DNA from 2 places in the Sporomusa intestinalis genome. Region 1 is predicted to be linked to the other one. Evidence: a T-box and tRNA genes for the amino acid it is inferred to sense, from the RefSeq annotation. Region 1 holds a T-box; the other holds one or more tRNA genes.
The links. A T-box is a leader RNA that pairs with one kind of tRNA and senses whether it is charged. The one in region 1 lies ahead of leuS (leucine--tRNA ligase), so its partner is inferred to be a tRNA-Leu.

Region 1 (4,411 bases):
TATGCCCCCTCTACCCCCTGGTCACTCCATTCCAGATCACGCTCCGGCGGCGCGGCAAAGAGGATAAACAAGCGGGCCGTATCGGCGCCGTATTTGCTGATAATCTCTTCCGGTGAAACAACATTGCCTTTGGATTTCGACATTTTGGCCCCGTCTTTAATCACCATGCCCTGGGTCAGCAGGTTCTTGAACGGTTCATTGACATTAACCAGACCGGCGTCTTTTAATACCTTGGTAAAAAAGCGTGAATATAAAAGATGCAGGATAGCATGCTCAATCCCGCCGATATACTGATCCACAGGCATCCAGTAGTTGGCTTTGTCCGGATTGAACGGTTCATCGGCGCTATGGGGGCTGGTATAACGGAAATAATACCAGGAAGAGCAAATGAAGGTGTCCATGGTATCTGTTTCCCGCCGCGCCTTGCCGCCGCACTTCGGGCAGGTACAGTTGATAAACTCTTCGGCTTGGGCCAGCGGCGATACAGAGCCACTGGAAAAATCAACGTTTTCCGGCAATAAGACAGGCAGCTGGTCTTTGGGCACAGGCACTGTGCCGCAGGCCGGGCAATAAATAACCGGAATGGGAGCCCCCCAGTAACGCTGGCGGGAAATAAGCCAGTCCCGCAGCCGGTAATTGACACGGCGTTTGCCGATCCCCTGTTTTTCCAGCCACTGAGCGATTTTAACCTTACCTGTTTCATTATCCAGACCGCTGAACTCGCCGGAATTGACCATTGTGCCCTGTCCGTCAAACGCCCCGGTCATTTCACTAAGGATAAGCTCTTTGCCGGTTGGCTGAACAACCACCTTTTTGGGCAATCCGTATTTGCCGGCAAATTCCCAGTCGCGCTGGTCATGGGCCGGTACCCCCATAACCGCGCCGGTGCCGTATTCAACCAGGACGTAGTTTGCCACCCAGACCGGCACTTGCTCGCCGGTAAAGGGATGGAGGGCGTAGGCGCCGGTGAAAATCCCCTCTTTTTCCGTCTCATTGGAGGTGCGGGCAATCTCGCTCTGGCCCCGGACACGCTCAATAAAGGCTTTAACAGCCGCCGCTTCCGCTTTGCCGGCAATCAGCTTGTCCACCAGCGCATGTTCCGGTGCCAGGACAATATAGCTTACACCGAAAACCGTATCATGCCTGGTCGTATATACAGAAATTTTTTCATCAATCTCAGGCAGGGCAAAGCTGAATTCGGCCCCTTCACTGCGGCCAATCCAGTTTTCCTGCATGGTTTTAACACGCTCAGGCCAGCCTTTCAGGTCGGCCAGGTCGGCCAGGAGGCGGTCGGCGTAATCTGTTATTTTAAAGAACCACTGTTCGAGATCCTTTTTAATAACGGCCGAGTCACACCGCCAGCAGCGGCCGTCAACAACCTGTTCGTTGGCCAAGACGGTATTGCAGTCATTGCACCAGTTTACAGCAGCCTTCTTCTTATAAGCCAGGCCCCGTTCCAGGAACAGCAAAAACAGCCACTGGGTCCAGTGATAATAATGGGGATGGCAGGTAGCCACTTCCCGGTCCCAGTCGTAAGACAAACCCAGTTCTTGCTGCTGGCGTCGCATGTTGGCAATATTGTCCCATGTCCAGGACGATGGATGAATGCCATGCTTGATAGCGGCGTTTTCAGCAGGCATGCCAAAAGCATCCCAGCCCATAGGATGCAGCACATTATAGCCTTGCATTACCTTAAATCTGGCAACAACATCACCAATTGAGTAATTACGTACATGGCCCATGTGCAGGTTGCCTGACGGATAAGGAAACATTTCCAGAACATAGTATTCCGGACGCTGGCGGTTGATAGTAGTGCTGAACGCCTCATTGTCAACCCAGGATTTTTGCCACTTGGACTCAATCTCGCGCGGCGAATATTTTTCATTCATCGAGTAATTCAATCCCCCTCGGACAGATAGTAAAAAAGTCCCGTGGCTAACGCCAGGGACGAGACTTCTCGCGATACCACCCTGCTTGATGACTGTAGTCATCCACTCCTTAGCCTGTAACGCAGGCCTGCGACGACCGCTGCAAGTAGTTAACTAGTTCACAATCGCTCCTCAGCAGTGAGTTCAGGTATAGTACAGACTGGCTCCCAGCAGCCGCCAGCTCTCTGGACTGTACATAATAGGCTTACTATTCTGCCTCTACAGATTTGCTTGTTCCATTATATAGCAATACATTTGAAAAGTCAACTTATGCCGGTATTGACAAAAACTGTTCTATATCAGGCAAACAGTCATACAATAGTTCATAAGGAGGTGTGTCATGTATAAGCTTATTATCGGCAATGTCAGAGTCACCGTAAATGACGACAGTATTAAGCGGGAGCAGGCCGCCGCATATGCCAAGCAGGCTATTTCCGCCGCCGGCCAGCAGGGCAAGCTGCTTTCCCATGTTGCCCTTAGTACCGGTCCGGACGGCATAGAGGTTGACAGTACCGAAAAGGCCGGTTGCCGCATGGTCAGGAAAAACATCAAACAAAGCATGTTTGATGGGATTATGGATGCGGCCAGAGAGAAACTCTATCCCAGCGGAACTTTCTCCCAAAAAGAATTATGGTTTGACGGCCAGACAGGACAGGAATGGCGAGGAGTCGAGGTAGACGAAGCCCGCACGGAAGTCCTGGCCAAGTTAGAGGATTGGATTAAAGCAGCCAGCCCTAATACGTAAATGAATGCTCAGTTAGCTAAGCAACAAAACCACTCAGAATCCGCCAACCGGATCTAAGTGGTTTTGTCATTAACAGTAGGGATATTCCCCTTTGCCTTTATCGTCCGGGCGGTTAGGCGCCAGTACATAACTGTATTTATCGGCATAGTGCCGGCGGTGGTCGGCAATATGAGCCAGCGTTGCCAGAAATATCTTAATTTCACTGATTGTGTTGTAAAGACCGAAACTAATCCTTACTAACCCTGGCAGGCTTTTATCATCATGGGTTTGATAATATTTGATCTCTTCCGCACTCAGCCGCAGCAGTTTTTCCACATACGGATGAGCGCAAAACAAACCGTTGCGCACAGCAATACCAGCCTGCTGTGACAGAATTTCCGCCACCTGGCTGTGATGAAGCCCTTCCAGACTGAAAGATACCAGACTCACCCTGGCTTCCTGTCCGTCCCTGATGCTGTACAGCGTAATCCCGGGAATATTGCGCAAGCCGTCAATGGCATAGTTAATTAATTGCTGTTCATAAGTGTGGATTACGTTAAGATTTAGCTTGGACAACGTCTCGATGGCCGTAATCAGAGCCAATACTCCCATCATATTGGGAGTGCCTGCCTCCCATTTGGCTGGCGGCGCTTCCCATTCGATTGCGGTCTGCGATACTAAACCAACAGCCCCGCCGCCCTGATATACCGGAACAGCCCCGGCAAAAGGCGCTTGGGGCCCGATAAGAACCCCGGTACCAAAGGGCGCGTACATTTTGTGACCCGAAAACGCTAAGTAATCGATATGCTCGGCCGCATCCGGCGGCCGCATATTAACACCGATATGCGGCACCCACTGCGCACCGTCCACAAAAATTGCGGCTCCGTGCTGGTGGGCCAGCCGGGCAATTTTGGCAATGGGATTAATATAACCGCTAACATTGGAAGCGCCGGTAACAGCGACTAATTTTACTTTGCCTGCATGGAGCTGCAGCTTTGCTTCCAGACTCGGCAAAGATAATCTGCCCGCTTTTGTCAGACCGACATAATCGACAGTGAATTTATCCCGCCAGGGCATGTCATTGGCCAGATGCTCCATATCTGTTGTTAACACCACCTGCTCCGGCCCGCCGGCTAAAGCATAAGCCAGCATATTAATTGCTTCCGTCGTATTTTTGGTAAAAATTACAACATCCTGCCGGCCGGCATTGACAAATTCCCTGACAACCTCGCGGCCTTGTTCATAAAGCTCGGAGCAGACAATTGACTTATAGCCTTTACCGCGATGAACAGAGGCATACCAGGGAGCGAATTGATTAATCTCGCTTAAAACTGCGCAAAGTGGCGGCGTAGTGGCCGCATTGTCAAAGTTAATCCCCCTGACATACTTCCCATTGGCTAAAGGTACTTTGGCATCAGTGCCGGCTACTAACTGCCGGAAACTGCTGCCTGGGTTACGATAAATCATAGTTCACCCCCGCTTTTACAATATCTGAGCGAATACGCCGTCGATATAATCTATGCCTGGCGGCAGGCCAGCGGAATCTCCCGGCAGGATTTTTATCGTTGGTAAGATAATTTAAATAATATATAGATGCCAATAAGCGGAAAGGAGCCAGGATGTTAACAGAAGAAAAAATTAAAGCAGAAGCCGATTCTCACGCCTCCTACATCAGGGGTTGTCATTATTACCATAGCAGCCGGGTCAAAACCTTTCTTTTTTTGCCTGAAGACAGTACTTTTGCCGCCCGGGTCGCCGG
Region 2 (4,411 bases), 1.6 Mb from region 1:
GTAAACCGACACAGGTAGGCGGGGAGAGAATCCTAAGGTGCGCGGGAGAACCCTCGTTAAGGAACTCGGCAAAATGTCCCCGTAACTTCGGGAAAAGGGGAGCTTGTAAACCGTGTAGACCAGAAGCGGTCGAAGCGGGAATGAGTTGCAAAAAAGAGGCCCAAGCGACTGTTTACCACAAACACAGGTGCCTGCTAAAGCGAAAGCTGACGTATAGGTGCTGACACCTGCCCGGTGCCGGAAGGTTAAGAGGAGAGCTTAGCGGAAACGCGAAGGTTTGAATTGAAGCCCCGGTAAACGGCGGCCGTAACTATAACGGTCCTAAGGTAGCGAAATTCCTTGTCGGGTAAGTTCCGACCCGCACGAAAGGTGTAACGACTTGGGCACTGTCTCAACGAGGGACCCGGTGAAATTGAAATACCTGTGAAGATGCAGGTTACCCGCGACTGGACAGAAAGACCCCATGGAGCTTTACTGCAACCTGACATTGAGTTTTGGTAAATGATGTACAGGATAGGTGGGAGACTAGGAAGATGGGACGCAAGTCTCATTGGAGTCAATGTTGGGATACCACCCTTTATTTACTGGAGTTCTAACTCAAGGAGTAACGAAACTGAGGACAGTGTCAGGCGGGCAGTTTGACTGGGGCGGTCGCCTCCGAAAGAGTAACGGAGGCGCCCAAAGGTTCCCTCAGCGCGGATGGAAATCGCGCGAAGAGTGTAAAGGCAGAAGGGAGCTTGACTGCGAGACAGACAAGTCGAGCAGGGACGAAAGTCGGGCTTAGTGATCCGGTGGTACCGAGTGGAAGGGCCATCGCTCAACGGATAAAAGCTACCCTGGGGATAACAGGCTAATCTCTCCCAAGAGTCCATATCGACGGGGAGGTTTGGCACCTCGATGTCGGCTCATCACATCCTGGGGCTGAAGTAGGTCCCAAGGGTTGGGCTGTTCGCCCATTAAAGTGGTACGTGAGCTGGGTTCAGAACGTCGTGAGACAGTTCGGTCCCTATCCATCGCGGGCGTAAGAGACTTGAAGGGAACTGCTCCTAGTACGAGAGGACCGGAGTGGACGGACCCATGGTGTACCAGTTATCCCGCCAGGGGTAGAGCTGGGTAGCTACGTCCGGAAAGGATAAACGCTGAAAGCATCTAAGCGTGAAACCAGCCTTAAGATGAGGTCTGTCATTCGCAAGAAGTAAGGCCCCTTGAAGAAGACAAGGTTGATAGGCCAGGAGTGGAAGTGGAGTGATCCATGGAGCGGACTGGTACTAATAGGCCGAGGACTTGACTTTTAAGCAGCGAACCAGCTTGCCGCGAGCGAGAGCGAAACGGGAAGTTGTGTGAGTCGCTTAGTTAGAGCGGAGCGATAACATCCATAATGTATCCTTTAGCTCTGAACTGGCGACCGGTTCGCAAACATTAATTGGATGACTAATGCGCAAATCTTTCTTCTGTGAAGTTTTCAGGGAATAAAGAGAGAATTAGGAGGTTACTCGCTAACGCTCGTAACTAAGCGATTCACGCAGGTTCTAGCGTCGCGATGCTCCTAATAACCTGGTTCTCTGCTTATGGTTCTCTGCTTATGGTTCTCTGCTTATGGTTCTCTGCTTATGATTCAGATTATTCCAAATACTTGTTTGAATAATTATATTATATGGAGTGGTACTCAAGTGGCTGAAGAGGACGGTTTGCTAAATCGTTAGAGGTCGTGAGGCCTGCGTGGGTTCAAATCCCACCCACTCCGCCATAAGCACCCTGGGTTCTTACGAGCCGTTAGGCAAGATGAGAACCTGAATAAGTTTTGTTTCCGGCCCGTTGGTCAAGCGGTTAAGACACCGCCCTTTCACGGCGGTATCAAGGGTTCGATTCCCTTACGGGTCACCATCTTCGTTGATTCGAGGTTCAATAGGTCGCGCGTTCGAAGGAACGAACTCGCGAACGAAGCGAACCCACAAATAACGGGCGATTAGCTCAGCTGGGAGAGCGCCTGCCTTACAAGCAGGATGTCGGCGGTTCGATCCCGTCATCGCCCACCATTTAACGGCCCTGTGGTGTAGCGGTCTAACATGCCGCCCTGTCACGGCGGAGATCGACGGTTCAAATCCGTTCAGGGTCGCCATCTTACTCTCTGAGTGGAAGTTTTTTACTACGCTCAGAACTAAGCGATTCACGGTTATCGTGTCGCCTCGCGGTTCGATAACCTGGTTCGCTGCTTATGACTCCGTAGCTCAGCTGGATAGAGCGTTTGACTACGAATCAAAAGGTCGCAGGTTCGAATCCTGCCGGGGTCGCCATCTTACTTTTTGAGTGGAAGTTCTTTACTACGCTCAGAACTAAGCGACTCACGTATGTTCTCGTGTCGCCTTGTGGCTCGCGACAACATGGTTGTTATATGCTGGCGTAGCTCAATTGGTAGAGCAGCTGACTTGTAATCAGCAGGTTGGGGGTTCAATTCCTCTCGCCAGCTCCAGCTAATCTGGAGGGATTCCCGAGTGGCTAAAGGGAGCAGACTGTAAATCTGCCGTCTTTGACTTCGGTGGTTCGAATCCACCTCCCTCCACCATTTAAGGATCTATAGCTCAGTTTGGTAGAGCATCCGGCTCATAACCGGCGGGTCCTAGGTTCAAATCCTAGTAGATCCACCAATTACATGCGGTCGTGGCGGAACGGCAGACGCGCTAGCCTCAGGAGCTAGTGGGGGCAACCTCGTGGTGGTTCAAATCCACTCGACCGCACCATTATCTACCTAATTACATGCGGTTGTGGCGGAATCGGCAGACGCACCATCTTGAGGGGGTGGCGCTCACAAGGCGTGTGAGTTCAAGTCTCACCAACCGCACCAGTAAATGTCAATAGTATGATGAACAATACTATTGACATAAACAAATAAAAATGCTAATATACTTTTTAGTCGCTATTCAAGCGAATCCTAGCGCATCCATGCGCGTCGGTCCCGGGCAGAGCGTATCGTCCATGATACGCCTGTGATCCTAGCGCATCCATGCGCGTCGTTCCCTGAAAACTGAACAATGTAAAGAAATGCATCATAAAAGCCAGATGTGCGGTGTGCTGCCATGCAGCACAACCAACAACAATTTTGATTGAATTGAGCCGATAAAACGGCTTCAATATATATAGTCGCAAGGCTATGAACTTTATTGGAGAGTTTGATCCTGGCTCAGGACGAACGCTGGCGGCGTGCCTAACACATGCAAGTCGAACGGAGTAGTTAGCAATAGCTACTTAGTGGCGAACGGGTGAGTAACGCGTAGACAACCTGCCTCTGAATTGGGGACAACACCGCGAAAGTGGTGCTAATACCGAATGTGGTATCTTAGTTGCATAACTGAGATAAGAAAGGTGGCCTCTATATATAAGCTACCGTTCAGAGATGGGTCTGCGTCTGATTAGCTGGTTGGTGAGGTAACGGCTCACCAAGGCGACGATCAGTAGCCGGTCTGAGAGGATGAACGGCCACACTGGGACTGAGACACGGCCCAGACTCCTACGGGAGGCAGCAGTGGGGAATCTTCCGCAATGGACGAAAGTCTGACGGAGCAACGCCGCGTGAGTGAAGAAGGCCTTCGGGTCGTAAAGCTCTGTCGTTTGGGACGAACGTATCCTATGTGAACAATATAGGGTAATGACGGTACCAAAGGAGGAAGCCACGGCTAACTACGTGCCAGCAGCCGCGGTAATACGTAGGTGGCAAGCGTTGTCCGGAATTATTGGGCGTAAAGGGCGTGTAGGTGGCCTGGTAAGTCGTGTGTCTAAGTGCGAAGCTCAACTTCGTATGGGCGCAGGAAACTGCCAGGCTTGAGTGCAGGAGAGGAAAGTGGAATTCCCAGTGTAGCGGTGAAATGCGTAGAGATTGGGAGGAACACCAGTGGCGAAGGCGACTTTCTGGACTGTGTCTGACACTGAGGCGCGAAAGCCAGGGGAGCGAACGGGATTAGATACCCCGGTAGTCCTGGCCGTAAACGATGGGTACTAGGTGTAGAGGGTATCGACCCCTTCTGTGCCGGAGTTAACGCAATAAGTACCCCGCCTGGGGAGTACGGCCGCAAGGTTGAAACTCAAAGGAATTGACGGGGGCCCGCACAAGCGGTGGAGTATGTGGTTTAATTCGACGCAACGCGAAGAACCTTACCAGGGCTTGACATTGAGCGAAAGGTCTAGAGATAGATCCCTTACCTTCGGGTAACGCGAAAACAGGTGGTGCATGGCTGTCGTCAGCTCGTGTCGTGAGATGTTGGGTTAAGTCCCGCAACGAGCGCAACCCTTATCCTTTGTTGCCAGCGCGTAAAGGCGGGAACTCAAGGGAGACTGCCGCAGAGAATGCGGAGGAAGGCGGGGATGACGTCAAGTCATCATGCCCCTAATGTCCTGGGCTACACACGTACTACAATGG

Region 2: it encodes a tRNA-Leu, which carries the amino acid that the T-box ahead of leuS (leucine--tRNA ligase) is inferred to sense. The anticodon was not compared.

What each region holds. Positions count from the first base shown of each region.
Region 1 covers NZ_AP042390.1:2,177,517-2,181,927, reverse strand. The annotation lists gene leuS (leucine--tRNA ligase) at 1-1,889, opposite strand, end outside; T-box leader at 1,941-2,159, opposite strand; gene ACZ481_RS09895 (hypothetical protein) at 2,269-2,673, shown strand; gene ACZ481_RS09890 (aminotransferase class V-fold PLP-dependent enzyme) at 2,743-4,119, opposite strand; gene ACZ481_RS09885 (DEAD/DEAH box helicase) at 4,272-4,411, shown strand, end outside.
Region 2 covers NZ_AP042390.1:3,762,598-3,767,008, reverse strand. The annotation lists rRNA gene ACZ481_RS17770 (23S ribosomal RNA) at 1-1,292, shown strand, start outside; tRNA gene ACZ481_RS17765 (tRNA-Ser) at 1,657-1,747, shown strand; tRNA gene ACZ481_RS17760 (tRNA-Glu) at 1,810-1,884, shown strand; tRNA gene ACZ481_RS17755 (tRNA-Val) at 1,961-2,036, shown strand; tRNA gene ACZ481_RS17750 (tRNA-Asp) at 2,043-2,119, shown strand; tRNA gene ACZ481_RS17745 (tRNA-Arg) at 2,218-2,294, shown strand; tRNA gene ACZ481_RS17740 (tRNA-Thr) at 2,395-2,470, shown strand; tRNA gene ACZ481_RS17735 (tRNA-Tyr) at 2,479-2,563, shown strand; tRNA gene ACZ481_RS17730 (tRNA-Ile) at 2,569-2,645, shown strand; tRNA gene ACZ481_RS17725 (tRNA-Leu) at 2,653-2,738, shown strand; tRNA gene ACZ481_RS17720 (tRNA-Leu) at 2,757-2,842, shown strand; rRNA gene ACZ481_RS17715 (16S ribosomal RNA) at 3,156-4,411, shown strand, end outside.